Regions from separate parts of the Blautia aquisgranensis genome, predicted to be linked through region 1. Evidence: riboswitches for the same ligand, from Rfam matches in the RefSeq annotation. Region 1 holds a riboswitch; the other holds the start of a gene.
The links. Region 1 has a riboswitch for FMN ahead of WMO28_RS03505 (ECF transporter S component). Riboswitches for the same ligand answer to the same signal wherever they lie in the genome.
Positions count from the first base shown of each region.

Region 2: another riboswitch for FMN. It lies ahead of ribD (bifunctional diaminohydroxyphosphoribosylaminopyrimidine deaminase/5-amino-6-(5-phosphoribosylamino)uracil reductase RibD); the one in region 1 lies ahead of WMO28_RS03505 (ECF transporter S component).

Region 1 covers NZ_JBBMEJ010000003.1:6,149-15,857, reverse strand. The annotation lists gene WMO28_RS03535 (PucR family transcriptional regulator) at 1-887, opposite strand, end outside; gene WMO28_RS03530 (uroporphyrinogen decarboxylase family protein) at 1,035-2,345, shown strand; gene WMO28_RS03525 (uroporphyrinogen decarboxylase family protein) at 2,361-3,353, shown strand; gene WMO28_RS03520 (hypothetical protein) at 3,592-4,113, shown strand; gene WMO28_RS03515 (NUDIX domain-containing protein) at 4,169-4,780, opposite strand; gene WMO28_RS03510 (MATE family efflux transporter) at 4,986-6,374, shown strand; gene WMO28_RS03505 (ECF transporter S component) at 6,469-7,104, opposite strand; FMN riboswitch at 7,237-7,354, opposite strand; gene WMO28_RS03500 (glycosyl hydrolase) at 7,400-9,709, opposite strand, start outside.
Region 2 covers NZ_JBBMEJ010000001.1:87,657-97,365, forward strand. The annotation lists gene WMO28_RS00440 (glycosyltransferase) at 1-534, opposite strand, end outside; gene WMO28_RS00445 (putative ABC transporter permease) at 674-1,978, opposite strand; gene WMO28_RS00450 (HAD family hydrolase) at 2,134-2,784, opposite strand; gene ribH (6,7-dimethyl-8-ribityllumazine synthase) at 2,800-3,273, opposite strand; gene WMO28_RS00460 (bifunctional 3,4-dihydroxy-2-butanone-4-phosphate synthase/GTP cyclohydrolase II) at 3,303-4,520, opposite strand; gene ribE (riboflavin synthase) at 4,539-5,192, opposite strand; gene ribD (bifunctional diaminohydroxyphosphoribosylaminopyrimidine deaminase/5-amino-6-(5-phosphoribosylamino)uracil reductase RibD) at 5,174-6,301, opposite strand; FMN riboswitch at 6,520-6,634, opposite strand; partial or broken gene WMO28_RS00475 (IS1634 family transposase) at 6,846-7,091, shown strand; gene WMO28_RS00480 (polysaccharide deacetylase family protein) at 7,467-7,913, opposite strand; gene WMO28_RS00485 (glycoside hydrolase family 3 C-terminal domain-containing protein) at 7,918-9,709, opposite strand, start outside.

The sequences.
Region 1 (9,709 bases):
TTTCGTCCAACCAAATTTTCTCTTTCCAGTATAGCCACAATACAGGGTTGCTCCGGTTCCCAGCCCTGTATCTGATAAAACATGCGAAAGCCGTTTTCATCCAAATGTCTCCCCTGCAGAAAATCCCGGAACAGACTCTGGGCTACCGTTCCCTGCTGTCTTCCTGAATCATGTCCCGCCACAAGACAGAGTGCCTGCTTTAAGATCTGCGCCAGGTGCTTCTGATATTTATGAAATTTTTCCCTGCTGATGATAGTCAGCTGCCCTGTCAGCTGATGCTCACTGTTTTCCTGGCTGATCATCATGGACCATGGATATTCGCTTGCACATTTTTCATAAAAGATCTCACAGTTCCATTTTCCGGGCAATCTTTCCATATATTCCCCGTCCTGCATATTCACCAGCGAATCCACAGATAATGTGCCGATCTCCCAGAAATCATCCCAGTTCCGGTTTACACTTCCTTTCGGATACTGCCTGGAAAAAGCAGTCACCTGAAGGCTGGTATCTGTAAAAAACATTGGTCCGAAAATATCCCGGCATGCATCAATGATCTTCTGCTCCGGATTCGCCTGCTGAAAGGCTGCAAGCATCGTCTGCTCCCACTTCTGATAATAGACAAAAGCATCCATCACCATATCAAAAACATCCTCCATCTCCTCTGTCCGAAGACTGATCACATCTTTTCTGTGTACAAGCAGAACCTCCTTGGCCTGTGACCTTTCAAAAAAATCCCCTGTCCGTCCGATGTAAAGATAATCCGGATCCGGTGTCTTTTCATAAGAAAAAAGTCGGATTCCTGCTATGGTTAGTTCATTAGAAACAATCGTAGATACTGGTTCATATTTGCGTATCCACTGCTCGATAATGTCCATACTCAGTTTCATGCTATTTTTTTCGTCTGTGCAGACGAATTTCCTCCTTTTTTTCTTCTGATCTGTGTTTCTTCTGGATATATACGAAAAATAATTGTCTGATATAATTTAAGTATAGTTAAAATATACAAATAAATCAAGAAAGAGGTGTTCATTGTTATGGAAGATAGAAAGAATTTTGATGCAAGTTCCTCATGGTTTGCTACTAATGTCCGTGCATCCGAAAAAGATGCTCCTGCAGCCGAAAAATTTGCAAAACGTATCCATCTGGTAGAAGATGCCACCGCTTTAAAAGAGCCGGAACGTATCCCGATGTGTCCCATGTTCGGCGCTCTTCCCTATAACCTGGAAGGCTCCTCTTACAAAGCCGCCATGTATGATTTTCCGGCTGCCTCCGAAGCTCTGGTGAAATTTTATCAGGAATTTCAGCCTGACGCAGCCACACATACCGGCTTCACCAGCGGAAAAGCCAATGAGCTGGCACAGTCCACCATGATCGACTGGCCGGGCCGTCCCGGAACCAGCGTTCCTGATTTTTCCACACATCAGGTTATCGAGAACGAATATATGGATGACAGTGAATATCCCGAGCTTCTGAAGGATTTTACCGGTTTTATGCTACGTAAATATATTCCGAGAGCTTTTCCTGCACTGAAAGGTCTGGCTGATATCCGTTTCGTTCCATCCATCATTCTGAATACCACGCCGCTGGCTTCCCTTTATTCCAGGCAGGCACAGGAAGCTTTTTCTCTTCTCGCAAAGATCGGTGAAGAGGATGCCAAGGCTGCTGATGCTTCCAATGCCGTATCCAACCGCCTTGCTGATCTTGGCTTCCCACCAATGTTCACAGGTGCAGGCGAGGCACCGTTTGATATCATCGGTGATTACTACCGCGGAACTCTCGCAACGCTTACTGACCAGCTGGAATATCCGGATGAGCTGGAGGCAGCCTGTGATATGCTTGCCGATATCCAGATTGAATCCTGGCAGTATTTCCGCTTTGCACCGCTCCCTGTAAAACGTGTTTTCTTCCCACTTCACAAAGGAATGGACGGCTTTATGAGTCCGGAGCAGTATGAACGTATCTACTGGAAACCGCTTAAGAAATGTATGATGGCCCTGATCGATATGGGAGTTACTCCATATATTTATACAGAAGGCCGTTACAACACCCGTCTGGAACAGCTGGCTGATATACCGAAGGGCAAGGTCATCTATCATTTTGAGACAGCGGACATGGCCCGTGCAAAAAAGATCCTCGGCGGTACTGCTGCTATTTCCGGTAATCTTCCGATCTATATTCTGGAGCATGGTACCAGACAGCAGGTTATTGACGAGACCAAGAAGCTGATCGATATCTGTGCACCTGGCGGCGGATATATCTTTGACACCAACGCCTGCATCGACAATGCAAAACGCGAAAATCTGGAAGCAATGTTTGAGACACTGTATACATACGGACATAAATAAAAGGAGGCTTTTACCATGCTTACAATTCGTGAAAATTTTATGGAAACAATCAAAGGCGGCCATCCGGACCGTTTCGTGAAACAGTATGAATATCAGGAATGGATCAACGATCCTCTGTTTCCGATCTACTTCGGAAATATCATTCCCGGCGGTGAATGGGTCAATGGCTGGGGCGTAAAAAACAAATTCCCAGCTGGTGTTCCCGGACCGTTTCCATGCTGTGAAGGTGAAGACAAGGTCTGCAAGGATGTTGCACACTGGCGTGACTATGTAAAAGCCCCAAATCTTGTTCTTCCGCCCGAAGCATGGAAGGACTGCATCGAACAGGTTTCCCACATTGACCGTAAAGAGAAATTTGTCACTGCAAAGGTTTTCTGTGGTATTTTTGAAAAGCTTCATTATCTGATGGGTATGGAAGACGCTATGATCAATTTCTACGACGAGCCGGAGGCTATGCACGAACTGATCGACTATCTGACTGACTGGGAAATCACTCTTGCAGAAGAAACGATCAAATATGTTCATCCGGATGCCCTTTTCCACCACGATGACTGGGGCAGCCAGCGAAGCCTGTTTATCTCCAAGGAGATGTTTGATGAGTTTATTCTTCCTGCATACAAAAAGATCTACGGTTACTGGAAAGCACACGGTGTTGAGGTTATCATTCATCACTCTGATTCCTATGCTGCTGATCTCGTTCCTGAAATGATTGAAATGGGAATTGATGTTTTCCAGGGTGCCGTCGGAACTAATAATATTCCTGAGCTGATCCGGAAATACGGCGGTCAGATCACCATCATGGGCGGGCTTGATAACGGTATCTATGACCGTGCAGACTGGACCCGTGAAAAAGTCCGTGCAGGTCTTAAGGAGCTTCTGGAGGCATCCGGACCTCGCTATATCATTCCGGGACTTACCATGGGGGGTCCGGAAACTACTTATCCTGGTCTTTATGAGGCTGTATCTGAGATCGTCGGCGAGTTTGATAAGATTTATTTTCCATTATAATATAAAATATATTGAATCCTGACGGAAGAACTGGCATTTCGTAAACCCGGAATGTCGGTTCTTTTTCATTTGAAATACTGACATTTTTCGTATATATTTGTTAATTTTGTATCAATTATGTGCTTTTGTTTTTATTTTGTGTGTTTTTTTATTGCTTTATGCACAATTCAGACTTATAATAAAAGGTACAAAAAACACGTAAGATCCTACATGGAAATAAAATTCTGGAGGGAATATTATGAACGAAGAACTTTTTAACGAAGCGTCAAGATCCAATGTCCTTTCCAAGAAACTGATCGATCAGCTTCAGGAGAGCATGAGTTACAGCAGTATTTCCTTTGTGAACTGGACGATCGAAGTCCTGAAGCTGCTGAAAGCACGTATCGAACGTGGTGACAAGATCACTGATGAAGTGACCGGCAAGACCTATGATCTGCTTTCTTTCCATAAATTCGTGGAAGATAATTTTTCCGACTATATCACAGGTCAGGTATTTAATGTATCCTTCCGGGCACAGAAGGTATATTTTTCACTGGAGGCCTGTCCGGGCGGCTACAATCTTATCATGGCGGACGATGGCAACCAGAAGACCTACCGCTGGATCTCCAGCCTCAGCAAACGTTTCTCACTGGTAGAGATGATTGCCACAGGAATCGTTTATATCAAAGATACCCGTACCGATACCTATCAGCCATTTATTTCCGGAAGCGGTAAATATTGTAAATATGATAAAGAAACCGGTATGATCGTCGAATTGTAAGTCAACAAACAGTCAGGGGGAATTTGCTATATCAGCAGATTCCCCCTGTGTTTTCTCAGATCCTCTTCAAAAAATCAAACGGCTCCTCTTCATTCAGGAAATGCATCAGCATATAGGAGCATACGATCGCAACTCTCTCTTCTTTCAGAATCCTGCGGACTTCGTCTCTGTCCGCGATGACAACCTCGATTTCCTCGCTGTCCTCCTGTGCCGCTGCACTGATCTCACCGCTGGCATAGCCGTAAACAGTTGCACAGGACTCATCTGTCATTCCGATCGTCGTAAAGTACGGCTTCTCAAAAGCCTCATCAACCTTCAGCGGATCAAGCTTCAGTCCTGTTTCCTCAAAAAGCTCCCGCACTGCACTCTCATGAAAATCCTCGCCCGGCTCCACCAGGCCTGCCGGAAATTCATAAATATATCCCCCTATCGTGTAGCGGTACTGACGGATCAGAACTACTTTATCATGATTCTCACCGTAAACACTGTAGATGATCACGCCATCCGGGTGATTCTCCCTTGTAGAAAGCTTCATATCTTCTACACTCTTCGCTCTGGAAGCCACAAAATAAGAAACCGGTGTGTTATGTACACTGGTCGCATCCACCCCGTAAAGATTCACGAATTTATTGTCTGTAAGTTTTTTTACACTGTTGATCTTACCCATCTTAAAAAAGCTCCTTCCGAAATATTTTCTGCTGAAATTTCATAAAAACATTGTAGCCCATCTCAGAAGAAAGGTCAATTTTATGCTTTCACTCATCTGAAAAAAATGTTATACTCAACGTACAATTACACTTTGACAGCCTTTCTGCTTCTGCAAAAATGCTGTCTTTTATTACGCAATATCTACTAAGAAAGAAGGAAAAAAATTGAAAAACCAGACAACTGCCACTCAGGCTGGGAATCCCCTGGGAACAGCTCCCGTAGGCAGCCTGATCGCAAAATTCGCCATTCCCGCGATCATCAGTATGCTGGTCAGTGCCCTTTATAATATTGTCGATCAGATTTTTATCGGGCAGGGGGTGGGAATGCTTGGAAATGCGGCTACCAATATCGCTTTTCCGGTAACGATCATCTCCACAGCGGCAGCACTTCTCCTTGGTATCGGAAGTGCCTCCAATTATAACCTGGAAATGGGTGCAGGCCATGAAAAAAAAGCCAGCTCTATCGCAGGAACCGGACTTTCCTCACTGGTGCTCTTCGGCGCAGTGATCGCAATGATCGTTCTTCTGTTCCTGAAGCCACTGCTCACTTTTTTTGGCGGAACGCCGGATGTAATGCCATATGCCATTGACTATATGGGAATCACAGCCATCGGTCTCCCGTTTTATGTTCTGAGTACCGGCGGCAATCATCTGGTCCGTGCAGACCGAAGCCCCACATACTCCATGACCTGTACACTGATCGGTGCCATTATCAATACGATCCTGGATCCACTTTTTATCTTCGGATTCGGGTGGGGCATCAAGGGCGCTGCATGGGCAACCGTGATCGGACAGATGGTTTCCGGATTACTGGTCATCTTCTATTTCGCAAGACTGCGAAAAATGTATCTTGACCGTTCCATGCTGATCCCCCAAATGCAAAATCTGTCCATGATCTTTTCCCTGGGACTTGCGGCATGTATCAATCAGATCGCCATGGCTGCCGTCCAGATCGTCATGAACAATATCCTTCGTCATTATGGCGCAGCTTCTGTTTATGGAAGTGATATTCCCATCGCCTGCGTTGGTATCATCTCAAAAGTCAACCAGGTATTCATGGCTATCTGTATCGGAATATCGCAGGGTTCCCAGCCCATCTGGGGCTTTAACTACGGTGCCGAAAATTACAGCCGTGTACGTCAGACATATCGCTATTCTGTGACCTTATGTACTGTGATCGCAACGATATTTTTTATCTGCTTCCAGTTTTTCCCACATCAGATCGTAAGCATCTTCGGAAACGGAAGCGACCTGTACTTCCAGTTTGCAGAACGTTATCTCAAGATCTTCATGCTGATGACCTTTGCCAACGGTATCCAGCCTATGTCCTCCGGATTCTTTACCTCCATCGGTAAGGCAAAGCTGGGTATTGTCATGTCCCTCACAAGACAGGTGATCTTCCTGCTGCCGCTGATCATCATCTTCCCGCTTTTCATGGGAATCGACGGTGTCATGTACGCAGGTCCGATCGCAGATACTGCTGCTTTCGTACTTGCAGTTATTTTTGCCAGAAGAGAGCTCGGCATTATGAAAAATGCCGAAAGAGCTGCATAGCAATACAACAAGCCGTATAAAACAAAAGTGCCATGTAACCTTGCTGCCAGATGGCAGCTACCAGTTACATGGCACTTTTGCTTTATTTATTTTATCAGTCACCCTTCAGCACAACACGGATCTTCTTGTAGATCACAAATACGATCAGGGAGGTTACTGCATACTTGAAGATATTAAACGGTGCAATGATCAGCAGCGCAAATGTAAGCAATCCGTTTACAGAGCTGTGTACAGCACTTCCCATCTGGATAAAGGTCTCGATCGGCATTCCAAAAGCCTTACCATAGGCCGGAAGCAATACGAATGCATTGATAAAGCATGCAAGAATTGATGTCAGGATCGTTCCCACTGCCATACCTGCAACTGCATGTGCTCTGCTCTTCTTATGACGGAAACGGTAGATCAGTCCTGCCGGCACTACATAAGCACATCCAAAAAGGAAGTTGGCCACATCACCGACACCTGCTGTCATGGTTCCCTTAGTCACAAGATGTACGAGAATCTTCACAAGCTCAATGAGAATACCTGCCACCGGTCCCATGGCAAAAGTTCCTACCATAACCGGCACCTCGGAAAAGTCAAGCTGATAAAAAGACGGCGCAAGGAACGGAATCGGAAATTCCAGATTCATTAATACTCCTGCGACAGCACCAAGCATAGCTACCTGGGCAATCGTCCTTGTTCTGCTCCTTTCCATGGCATTTCCTCTCTGTAATACCTGTTCACTCATAATTCTCTCTCCTTCTTTCGAAATATTCCAAAGAAAATTTCTACAAGAAATCTTTATGCCGGAAAAATATTTCCTGACATAAAAAGCCCCGGGAACTTCTTCCCGGGGTATTGATCACGTTTAAAAATACTGCGCGTTCTTCTCTCATCCAGACTTTACTGTCGGTCCTGGAATTTCACCAGATCAGCCGCCGAAGCGGGTCGCGGACTATACCGCCGGTAGGGAATTGCACCCTGCCCCGAAGAAATTTTCTTTTCTGTGGTCATTATAACGCACTTATTCAGTAATTACAACCCTATTTTTTCATAAGCACCGGTGCCTTGAGAAGTCCTGTTGGTTTCAGCTGGTATTCATACGCCCAGAGATCACCGGTTGTTCTCCATGCGTTTGGTCCGTACCAGTCCTCTTTCTGATCGCAGTTATGCAGAGTTCCGAAAGTGTTCACTCTGTTTCCGAACACAGTCAGCTCCAGCTCATGCTCGCCGGCTTCCAGCTCTCCGAGAGATAATTCATACGGAGAAAACGCAATGTAACCGGCTTCCTTTCCATCAACGGAAGCCTTGAGAACCGGTGCTCGGAACATGTTTTCGCGCACTGTCACCTCGCCGCCGGTGCTGACAAACGGAATCTTATAAGTCACATTTCCACCGTAGAACGGATAGCCCTGTGCTGTGAGATCACTGAATGCAGCCTTATGCTGCACTTCTCCAAACACCTGATCCCGTCCCACAACCTTCACGGAAAATTCTCCCAGAAGGAACATTGCTTCAATATTTACCTTGGAATTATAAGGAATCTCCACGATCAGCTCATGCTCACCTGCTTCCATATCCGGCATTGGAACTTTGCGGATGCAGTGATCCACATACCAGCCTTCTGCCTTGTTTTCCACAGTTTTCTCATCCAAGAAGATCTTCGTCTTCTCATCATTCTCCATAGCCAGGAAAGTTCCTTTCAGATCTGCTTCTGTATGAATGTGGAATTTAAGAGACAGTGTATGCTCAAATCCTTCCACCTTATCATTGGTCCATGGCTGTGCAAAAGCCTCCATACGGAGCGGATAACCAAGCTTTTCACGGAAACGGTTATCAATACGCAGGATCTCTTCCTCCGGCTTCCATTCACCTCCGTCAAAAGCATACTCTGCAAGATCCAGAATACTTACATTCGGTTCGCTTCGTACGATCTCCACCTGATCAGAAATCGGAAGCTCATATCCGAAACCTGATACTTCGCATGCACCGGCAGAACAGCTCTTTCTCTCTAAAATAAGTTTCTTCACTTCTGCTTCTGTCAGAGGTTCCAGCCAGAGAAGCAGGCTGTCATGGTCGAACATGCTGCGTTTCAGAACAGTGTCCCCTTTATGGTACTTTGCTGTCACCGGATAGATTTTTCCGGTCATGGCATCATATACCGTTACTTTCCATAAACCACGAATCTGGATACGAAGCTTCTCTTCTCTTGGAAGATCCTGATTTTTCTTACGCTCCTGCAGCTCATTGATCACAATGCAGGCATCTGAAACCTTCTCTGTACGGTTCACATGACACAGGAACAGCCAGCGGTTCTCCCCTTCCTCACGCATCTGATAGATCAGATTTGTGGATGGTTTTCCATCTGCCTCCAGAATCTCGATATCTCTTGCAGCTTTTACAGCTTCCAGAAGACGATACTTGCTGAATGCTACTGTCTCGCATTTTTCTGCCAGCTTCGTTCCCCGGTCAGACGGATAGGCATCTGCATATTTCGGAAGCTGTCCCGCAAAGATCACGCGGCCGCCTCTTGCCTTAAATTTCTCCAGGATCTCCAGTGTGGAGTTTCTAAGTGTCAGACAATTAGGAACAAGCACCGTGTCATATTTCATAGCTCCGACCTTCAGAAGCTTCTCATCCTTCTGTCCCTTATTCAGGTCCGGAAGCAGAGATTCTGAGATAAAATCAAAATCCACTGTCCCATAAAGCAGCCAGTCGATCATGTGAATAAAGTTCTCATCCATCTCCTCACGGATCGGTGCTGTCTGCTCCTTCGGTCCCCAGAAAAGCCAATAGGACTCTACCGGATGGATCACAGCAAGCTTCACATGCGGAATACCTCTTGTCAGTGCTGTATTCACTCTGGCAAAATAATTCTCCACAAGAGGATATTCTTTATACCATGGTGACTGATAACTGATGGATGCCGGATAATCTCGCTTCGCCTCACCGGCCATGGAAGTCCAGGTCAGATGCGGAACACGGACGGTTACACCAAGTGCTGCCTGCCAGTCACCCTGAAGCTTATGTCCACGGAAATCAAAATCCCAGTTTGTAACTCCATAGAGCTCGCTGGTCATGGCCTCTCTTCCAAACTGATGAACCGCGCTTTCTGCCTGTTTCGCGGTAGAAAGCTCTCTTCTGTCACAGAGCATGTCGATTCCCGGAATCTCAAAAGAACGATAAGAACGCATCGCCTCACCAAGTGCTGCTGTCTGTGTCTCCAGAGTCGGCTCTTCCATCATATGTCCGGTCAGTGCAATTCCATGCTCCTTGCACCATCCACCGATGGTATCTGCAAAAGCATCTGCGAAACGCTCTGCAATATGGTCATGATACTCATATCGAATCCG
Region 2 (9,709 bases), on a different contig from region 1:
GATCTGCAAATTCCTGTCCGGATCTCCCTGCACACATTTCCGGTGCTGAACTTCGATATCTGAATAAAAAATATTTCCCCTTGGCATTACCGCCTCATGTACTCTTCCACTCCACCGAAATCCCCCGGAAGTCTTCAGAATCCTTTCCCTGTAATAGGAAAACGTTGTCTTCCCATCAGTATCAAAGCCAACCGCATATTCCATCATCACTACATCAGTCTCTCCATCCAGAGCTGCCTTCAGCTTCTTCATTTTTTCCAGATTTTCCTCATTCATGACATCATCCGCATCCAGCCACATCCAGTAATCCGTGCATACTTTTTCCACGAGAAAATTCCTTGCAGCAGAAAAATCATCACACCAGACAAAATCAAATATCTGCGACGTATACTGTTCTGCAATTTCTTTCGTTCTGTCCGAAGAACCTGTATCCGCAATCAGAATCTCATCCATGATTCCAGAAATCGGTTTCAGGATCCTCTCCAGCACAGCTTCTTCATTTTTTACGATCATACAAAGACTGAGAGAACTCATATTTAATAATCGACCTTCATAACTTTATAAAATCTATGTACCTCTCTTTCGTTGTATGCCCTCTGTCATTTTCCCACATAAATTAAGAGAGCCTTATGTCGGCTCTCTTACCTGTTTTGTCTGATGCTTTTTCATTAAATCAATCCGTTGCCTTAGCCTTCGGATAAATTTGCTTCATCCTGTCATCATCAAAATGTGTATCTACCCATTCCAGGACTGTATTCTCCGTTTCAATTCCTTTAGCCCTCTGATCGTAACGCACAAGAGCCATGGAAGAAACAATAATATTAACAAACATGAAAACTGTCAGCATCCATGTAATGATCTTTCCAGGAAGAACAGGAATCTTCTCGATCCATGCAGATAAAACAGGATACACTTTTTTAAACCAGATCACAGCCGCAATTCCCCAGAAAAAGCAGTACAGAAGATTGATCCTGCCGCCCAGATTAAACGGAAGCTCACTGTAGTCCCAAAATACTTTTCCAAAAAAAATCTCTGTAAACACACTGCAAAGATACTCATAACCACCGCCAAGCAGTGTTCCCATCATAAAAAGAAAACTGTCACTGTGGTCTTTATATTTATAAAGAAGCAATGTTACAAGAGCCAGTGCCAGTCCCCACACAATGCTGAACGGCCCCCAGACAAGACTGCTCCGGCTCATCCAGTATCCCATGGTGACACGGCAGAAAATGGTCTCTACAATATCTCCCAGAAAAGCTCCGATGATAAACAGAAGCATGAGTTTATAAAAGCCGCACCCCTCTGCAAAAACACCTTCCTCTGCAGATTTCTCTGCTTTCCGGACCTTCTTTACTTTCGGATAAGCTTTCCTAATTCTTTTCTCGATCCACTGCGTGATCAGGAAGCTCAAATGATCGCTGACTTTATCCAGCTGTTCATTGGCTGCTGCCCACTGTTCCAGATTGGGACCTTTTTTTATCAGAAGCAAAAATGACGCTGTGATATCTATCGCCATTACTGCCATCAACACCAGCAGCAGAATATGCATCAAAAGTGTCGGCAGAAAAGAAAGCAGTTTCCATGTCAGAGCATTCCCCCATGTCACGCTCACAAATCCGAGAATACCCCATAAAAAAGATGCCGGAAAACAGATATATCCATCCAGGTTCCATTTTACATCAGAATAATCCCACCATCTCTCCTTAAAAGCTTTCTCGATCAGATGCCCGCCGATCCATTCGATCACTGTCGCATAAACCATCGAAAACAAAAACAGCCAAAATCCTGTCAACTCCTGTAAGCCCACCGAGATCAGCACTGCTGTAATACCATACATCACACAGAATGGACCGTTTACCAGACCTCTGTTTGAAAACTTTCGCTGCCGCAGTGTGGCTGTTACTGTCTCCAGAATCCATCCCAAGAATGAATATAAAAAAAACAGCCACAGCAATTCATACCCTGAAAAAACTCTCATTTGTACTTTCTCCTATTGTCATTCTCTGTTGTAACATTTTTATCAGAGTATATCATAAAGCAATATACTTTCTCAACAATACCCTGGCGTTTTCTTTTATTTTACAGAAGTACTTAATTTTAACTTTTTTCCTTCAGATTTTTATATTACAAAAATTATATCACCAGCTGCAGTATATCCTCTATATGTTCTGCAAGATGATCTGCCCCATTCAGTTCCCCTTTCTCACCATATCCATACAGGCATCCTATAAAAGGGCTTTTGCAGGCTCTGGCACATTCCAGATCCTGCCTTCTGTCTCCGACCACCAGATAAGGGCCTGCATATTCCCGGATGATTTCCTGCACAATTTCTGTCTTTGGACGGAATCCGTATGATTCACAGTCATAAAAACGGTCAAACCATCGTTCCATCCCAAATTCCTTCCAGTGTGCCTCACGATATGAAGCTTTACAGTTACTTAAGATCACAAGATGATATCTCCGGTTCTTCAAAGCTGTTAGCATCTCCTCTGCTCCCGGATACCACACTGCCTTATGTTTCCTGATCTGTCTTACCATCAGGTCTCCTACCATCCTGCTTGCCTGCTCTTTATAGCTCTGATCCAGCTCCGGCAAAAATGTATTCCACATTTCCTTACTGTTAAGTCCCAGCCATCCGGCAATTTCCGCCGAGCCTATCTCCCGTTCTTCTGCAGCCTTCTGTTTTGTCAGCCACTGATAGGTTTCACGAAATGCCGGTTCATAGATTCCAAGGGTATTATGGATCGTTCCATCATAATCGAATATGATCGTTTTTGTCATCATTTATTTTCCTGTCTTTTAGAGCTGCTTCATCAGATTGACCATCTCGATTGCAGATAACGCGCAGTCATAACCTTTATTTCCCGCTTTGCTTCCTGCACGCGCAATAGCCTGCTCGATATTTTCAGTCGTGATCACTCCGAATAAGACCGGGATTCCTGTTGCAAGTTCAACCTGTGCGATCCCCTTAGCAGATTCATTGCATACCAGATCATAATGTGAAGTATCTCCACGGATGACAGCTCCCACGCAGATAATTGCATCATATTTTCCTGACTGCGCCATTTTCTGTGCTGTAATCGGAATCTCAAATGCTCCCGGTACCCATGCTGCAGTAATATTCTCTTCTTCTACTCCATGTCTTACCAGTCCGTCGACTGCCCCTCCCAATAATTTATTCACAATGATCTCATTGAATCTCGCTGCCACGATACCAACCTTCATTCCCTCCGGTGCTACTACTTTTCCTTCTACTAAATTGATCTGTCTCATTTTTTCTTCCTCCTGATATTTGCTGTTTTTTATAAATTTATTTCTTTAAAAATATGACCCATCTTTTCCTGCTTCGTCTTCATATATTTCCGGTCATACTTTTGTACCGGAATCTCCAGAGGTACTCTCTCATTGATCTTCAGCCCGAATTCACCAAGTCCATAAACTTTATCCGGGTTATTTGTCAGTAATCTTAATGATTTCACACCAAGGTCTGACAGTATCTGTGCCCCGACCCAGTACTCTCTGAGATCCGGTGCAAATCCTAACTTCACATTAGCCTCCACAGTATCGTATCCCTGTTCCTGAAGCGCATATGCTTTGATCTTATTGATCAGTCCGATTCCTCTGCCTTCCTGTCTCATATACAGAATGATTCCTCTGCCTTCCGACTCTACCTGGCGCATTGCTGTCTGCAGCTGCAAGCCGCAATCACATCTGAGCGATCCGAATGCATCCCCTGTCAGACACTCCGAATGTACCCGGCAAAGCACATCCTCACCATCTCCTATATCACCTTTTACCAGTGCCAGATGGTGCTCTCCTGTAATGTCATTGATATATCCATACATTTTAAAATCACCGTACTGTGTTGGGAGGTTTGCAGCTGCTTCCTCCTTTACATGCTTTTCATGTATTCTTATATAATCCTGCAGATCACGGATGGTAATAAATGTAAGGTTATGCTCTTTTGCCATTTCCCATAGCTGTGATGTACGCATCATCGTGCCATCTTCTTTCATAACTTCACAGCACACACCACATTCTTTCAGCCCGGCAAGTCTCATAAGATCTGTCGTTGCCTCTGTATGGCCATTCCGTACCAGAACCCCGCCTTTTCTGGAAATAAGTGGAAATACATGTCCTGGTCTTCTGAAATCCTCCGGTTTCGACTCATCATCCACACACTTCATAATGGTATAGGAGCGCTCTGCTGCTGAGATACCGGTCGTTGTATCTGCGTGATCCACTGCCACGGTAAATGCTGTACTGTGATTGTCCGTATTTTCAGCAACCATCGGTGGAAAATTCAATCTCGCTGCAAGTTCCGCACTCATCGGTGTACAGATAAGACCCTTTGCATAGGTCGCCATGAAATTAATATTTTCCCTGGTCGCAAACTCTGCCGCACATATCAGATCTCCCTCATTTTCTCTGTCCGGATCATCTGTGACCAGAACTATTTTCCCTTCCTTAAGATCCCTAAGTGCCTCTTCAATTGTATTGTACTGATAGTTTTGTGACATACTATATATCCTCCTGTTCTAAAATCCGAATTCTTCAAGAAACTCCATCGTAATTCCGGATTCTTTTTTCTCTTCTTCGTTTTTTCTGATGCCAAGCAGTTTTTCTACGTATTTTCCGATCACATCATTTTCCAGATTAACCAGATCCCCCGGCATTTTTTCCAAAAGAGTTGTTTCTTCTCCTGTATGTGGAATGACCGACACTTGAAAACCAGCTTCATCAATCCTTGCAACTGTCAGGCTGATCCCATCAATGCAGATTGATCCTTTTTCCACGATCAGATGCAAAATCTGTGGTGATGTCTCAATCGATACCCAGATGGCATTTTCTTCCCGGAGCATGGAACGTATCACACCAGTCCCATCAATATGGCCACTTACTATGTGTCCCCCGAACCTGCCATCTGCAGCCATTGCTCGTTCCAGGTTTACCTGGCTTCCGGTTTTGCAGCTGCCAAGACTGCTTCTTCTGATCGTCTCTGCCATCACATCGGCGGTAAATCCGTCCGGCTGGATCGACGTAACTGTCAGACACACGCCATTCACGGCAATGCTGTCACCGATTCTTGTGCCTTCCAGTACCTTCCTGGCTTTCACTGCCAGGATCCCTGATTCCCCTGTCAGCTGTATATAACGGACTTTTCCTTTCTCTTCTACGATTCCTGTAAACATGATTCCTCCTGTTTTTTATCACACACCTGACATTTTATCCTGATATCCTCACCGATCTGGCAGATATCTGTATATTTCAGTTCAACTGCTTCAGACGGCAGTTCAACTCCAATACCCTCTACCGGTGTCTTCCCGGCCACACCACCAAACAACTTTGGTGCCACAAAAGCCTGTACTTCCTTTACAATTCCAGCTCGCAGTGCACTGTCATTTAATGTACCTCCTCCCTCCAGGAGGATGCTGTCAATGCCTCTGTTTCCAAGATCTGCCATCAGCTTCTTAAGGTCTATCTGATTCTTTTCATCGGGACAGTAAATGGTTTCAACTCCCATGGTATGTAATATTTTTATTTTCTCTTCTGTATTTTTCTGATCTGCATAAGCCACGATCGTCCGGTACTTTTCCGCACTTTTTACGATCTGACTGTCCGGCGGGATTCTGAGCTTACTGTCACACACAATCCTGACAGGACTTTTCCAGCCTTCTATCCGGACGTTTAACATCGGATCATCTGCAAGCACAGTTCCAATGCCTGCCATGATCCCCATATACTGATGCCGCATATGCTGTACTTCTTTTCGTGCAGCTTCTCCGGTGATCCATTTTGATGCTCCTGTTTTCGTTGCGATCTTCCCATCCAGTGTCATGGCATACTTCATTACCACATAAGGAGTCTTCGTAGTAATATAATGGAAAAACACCGGGTTCAGCTGATCACATTCTTCTCTCATAAAATCTTCAACTACTGTTACACCGGCTTCCCTTAACATCTGTACACCTTTTCCTGCCACTTTCGGATTCGGATCTCGGGAACCGATCACCACTTTTCTGATCTTCTGTTCAATGATCGCTTCCGTACATGGAGGTGTTTTACCATGATGACAGCAAGGCTCCAACGTGACATAAATCACCGCACCTTCTGCTGATTCTGTAAGAGAAGCAATTGCATTACGTTCCGCGTGAAGTTCTCCATACTTTTTATGATAGCCTTCCCCGATGATCTTTCCGTCTTTTACGATCACTGCCCCTACCATCGGATTGGGATTCGTCCAGCCTTCTCCTTTTTTGGCCAGCTGAATTGCCCGAAGCATATATTCCTGATCCGTCATTTCTATTCCTTCTTTCTTATTCCTGTTCTTTGCCTGGTATTTCGAAAACGATGTACCAGATACAAAAAAAGCCTGCAGAAATATCTGCAGGGTGGAATTAATCTGTTACATATGATCGATAAATGAATGTCTGATTATTTCCTACATAAAAAGCTCTGAAATGGATCACCATCTCAGAGCTCTGATACTACATTCATTCATACAAAAATCAACTGTACTATCATCTTCTTCCATCCAGACTGTACTGTCGGCCCCGGAATCTCACCGGATCATGCCTCTCGGCTCGCGGGCTTTACCGCCGGTAGGGAATCTCACCCTGCCCTGAAGATATCTTTTTGTTCATTTTAATACTTTATCTATTATTTGTAAAGCAGAATTTTTATTTTACGCATTTCACATTTTTCTCGGGAGTTTGACAGTTGAATAATCAAAACTCACCCTGCAGGCCTTATAAAACCTGCATTTTTTATGTCAAATTTTACGTTTTTATATGTACTTGTTTATAATAGTGTAGTGTAATAAAAGAAAAAAGGATTTATTTATCATGTATATCGCAATCACAGGCAGTAAAAATAATAAAGATGTATATATTTATCGTTCTTTCCGCAAAGAAAACGGAAAAGCCTCTTCATGTATTTATAAAAAACTTGGGAAGTACAATGCCCTTCTGGAACAGTTTGATGGGAATGAATACAAGTTGATGGTGTGGTCAAAGGAACAGGCAGCAAAAGAAACAGAACTTTATAAGCAGCATACCGGAAAAGTGTCTGTAGAGTTCTCCAAAGCGTCAACTTTTATACAACAGACCAGATATTGGAAACATTACGCTCTATGCAAATGACTCTGCTGAACACAGCGAGCGGATATATCCCCTCTTATACAAGAACCGAACTAACCGATGCCTTACATAAAATATTTGATTTTAGAACGGATCATGAATTCATTACTAAAGCAGATATGCGGACCCTCATCAAGAATACAAAACAGATAAAATCAAAGCAAGGATAATATAGTACATATCGCTGCAAAAAGAAAAACGGCCACAACACCCATATTTACTGGGTTTGTAGCCGTTTTGTCACCTTACAACTGTCAAAGATGGGATCTTAACACAAACGCGAAGGCAGAACAACCAATTGCCGGAATCATCAGAATGATTGTTACTTTACCGTAAATCTGCAAAACTGCGCACAGTTTCTGTAGACTCCACAGTCCTACTGTATGCAAACCCAAGATTCTTCAGGGTATTGATGACCCTTTCGTCATATTCTCCAAACGCATAAGAACATCCCCTGATAATCCTTCCCGTTTCTCTCTCCAGACTGCATCTGTCCTGATAAAATTCCTGAACCAGTCTTTCCTGCGAAAGATGTGTGGGATACTCATGTGCAACACCATGACAGGCAATTTCATGTCCCTGATATAAGCTTTTCAGTTCTTGTGTTTTTACAAATCCTTCTGTATCCAAAGTCCCTGAATTCAGATGAAATGTTGCTTTCAGATTATATTTATTAAAAATATCAACCAGTCTTCTATCAAAAATCTGGCCATCATCATAGCTGAATGTAACTGCCCGGTCTTTCCACTGCGGATAAAACAATTCAAATTTCACAAGCTCAGTCTTCTTTCTCCCAGATTATCTTTACAGGTTCTGTTCCGGTAAGCTCTATACTTCTTTCATCCGGCTGGCTGCAGCCTGCAAAAATCTCATATTTCCTGCCATCCTCTACGCGTTCTCCATTTTCATCTACCACTGTAAATGCCTTTTCCCAGACAGGGACCATAACTTTTCTGCGTTCTCCTGCTTTTATAAAAATTCTCTGGAATCCTCCCAGTGCAGGATTTGGAATTGCATTTTTACTGTCAAGATTTTTTACATAAACCTGGACAACTTCCTCAGTATCTGCATTACCCTTATTATATACTTCTGCCTCTACTGTTATCTTACGTCCGCACTGTCTTACCTCTGCATTTTCTACTTTTACATTGCTGTAGGTAAGTCCATATCCAAAGGGGAACTGTGCTTTTCCTTCCATATAACGATAGGTTCTGCCTTTCATGGAATAATCTGTAAATTCCGGAAGTTCTTCAAGGCTCTCGTAAAAGGTAACCGGAAGTTTGCCGGATGGGGAGTTTTCCCCAAACAGAATTTTTGCTGCCGCTTTTCCGCCCTGACTTCCCGGATACCACAGAACCATAACTGCATCAAATTTCTCTGCTGCATAGCTCATATCAATATCACTTCCTGCCATCAGACAAAGAACCACCGGTTTTCCGGAACCAGCCATTGCTTCCATTAAATCAATCTGGGACTGAGGAAGCTTCAGGCTCTCTTTATCTCCGGATGCATAGCTGTTTCCGGTATCTCCTTCTTCACCCTCCAGTGTCTCATCCAGACCTACACAAAGAATCACCACATCACTGTTTTCTGCAACGATCTTAGCTTCCGCAAGACGATCTCTGCTGAATGCCAGAGGTTCTGTTCTGTCTCTAAACAACTCGCTTCCTACAGAACTAAGAATTCTCACATCCTCACCTACATAATCCTGGATTCCCTCCTGGATTGTAATATATCTGGATGCAGTTCCATGATAATTTCCAATCAAAGCCTTTCTGCTGTCTGCATTAGGTCCCACAATTCCGATTGTTTTGATATCCTCTTTTTTTAATGGAAGAATTCCATTATTCTTCAAAAGTACAAAACTCTTCGCTGCTGCTTTCTCTGCTACTGCCAGATGTTCTGCTGATTCTACTTCCCTATAGGAAATATTATCATATTCACTGCCATCAAATAGCCCAAGAAGATATCTGGTAGTAAAAAGTCTTACTGCTGATTCTGTAATCCTTTCCTCTGTGACAAGCCCCTTTTCATATGCTTTCATAATATGAAGATATGTATTTCCACAGTTCAGATCGCAGCCATTATTAATGGCAAGTGCTGCTGACTCATAAGCCGTATTAGTCACCATATGATGTTCATGGAAATCTCTGATCGCCCAGCAGTCTGATACAAAATGTCCCTGGAACTTCCAGTCATCTCTCAGTTTTTTCTGCAGAGCAGGGCTTCCACAGCAGGGTTCTCCATTTGTGCGGTTATATGCTCCCATAACTGCCTCTACATCAGCCTCCTCTACCAGGCTTTCAAATGCAGGCAGATACGTTTCTTCCATATCTTTTGCAGATGCCTTTGCATCAAACTCATGTCTGATCGCTTCCGGTCCGGAATGCACTGCAAAATGCTTTGCACATGCCGCAGCTTTCATAGTTTCTCCATTACCCTGAAGAGCTTTTACAAAAGCTACTCCAAGCTCTTTGGTCAGATACGGATCTTCCCCGTAAGTTTCATGGCCTCTGCCCCATCTCGGATCACGGAAAATATTTACATTGGGGGACCAGAATGTCAGTCCT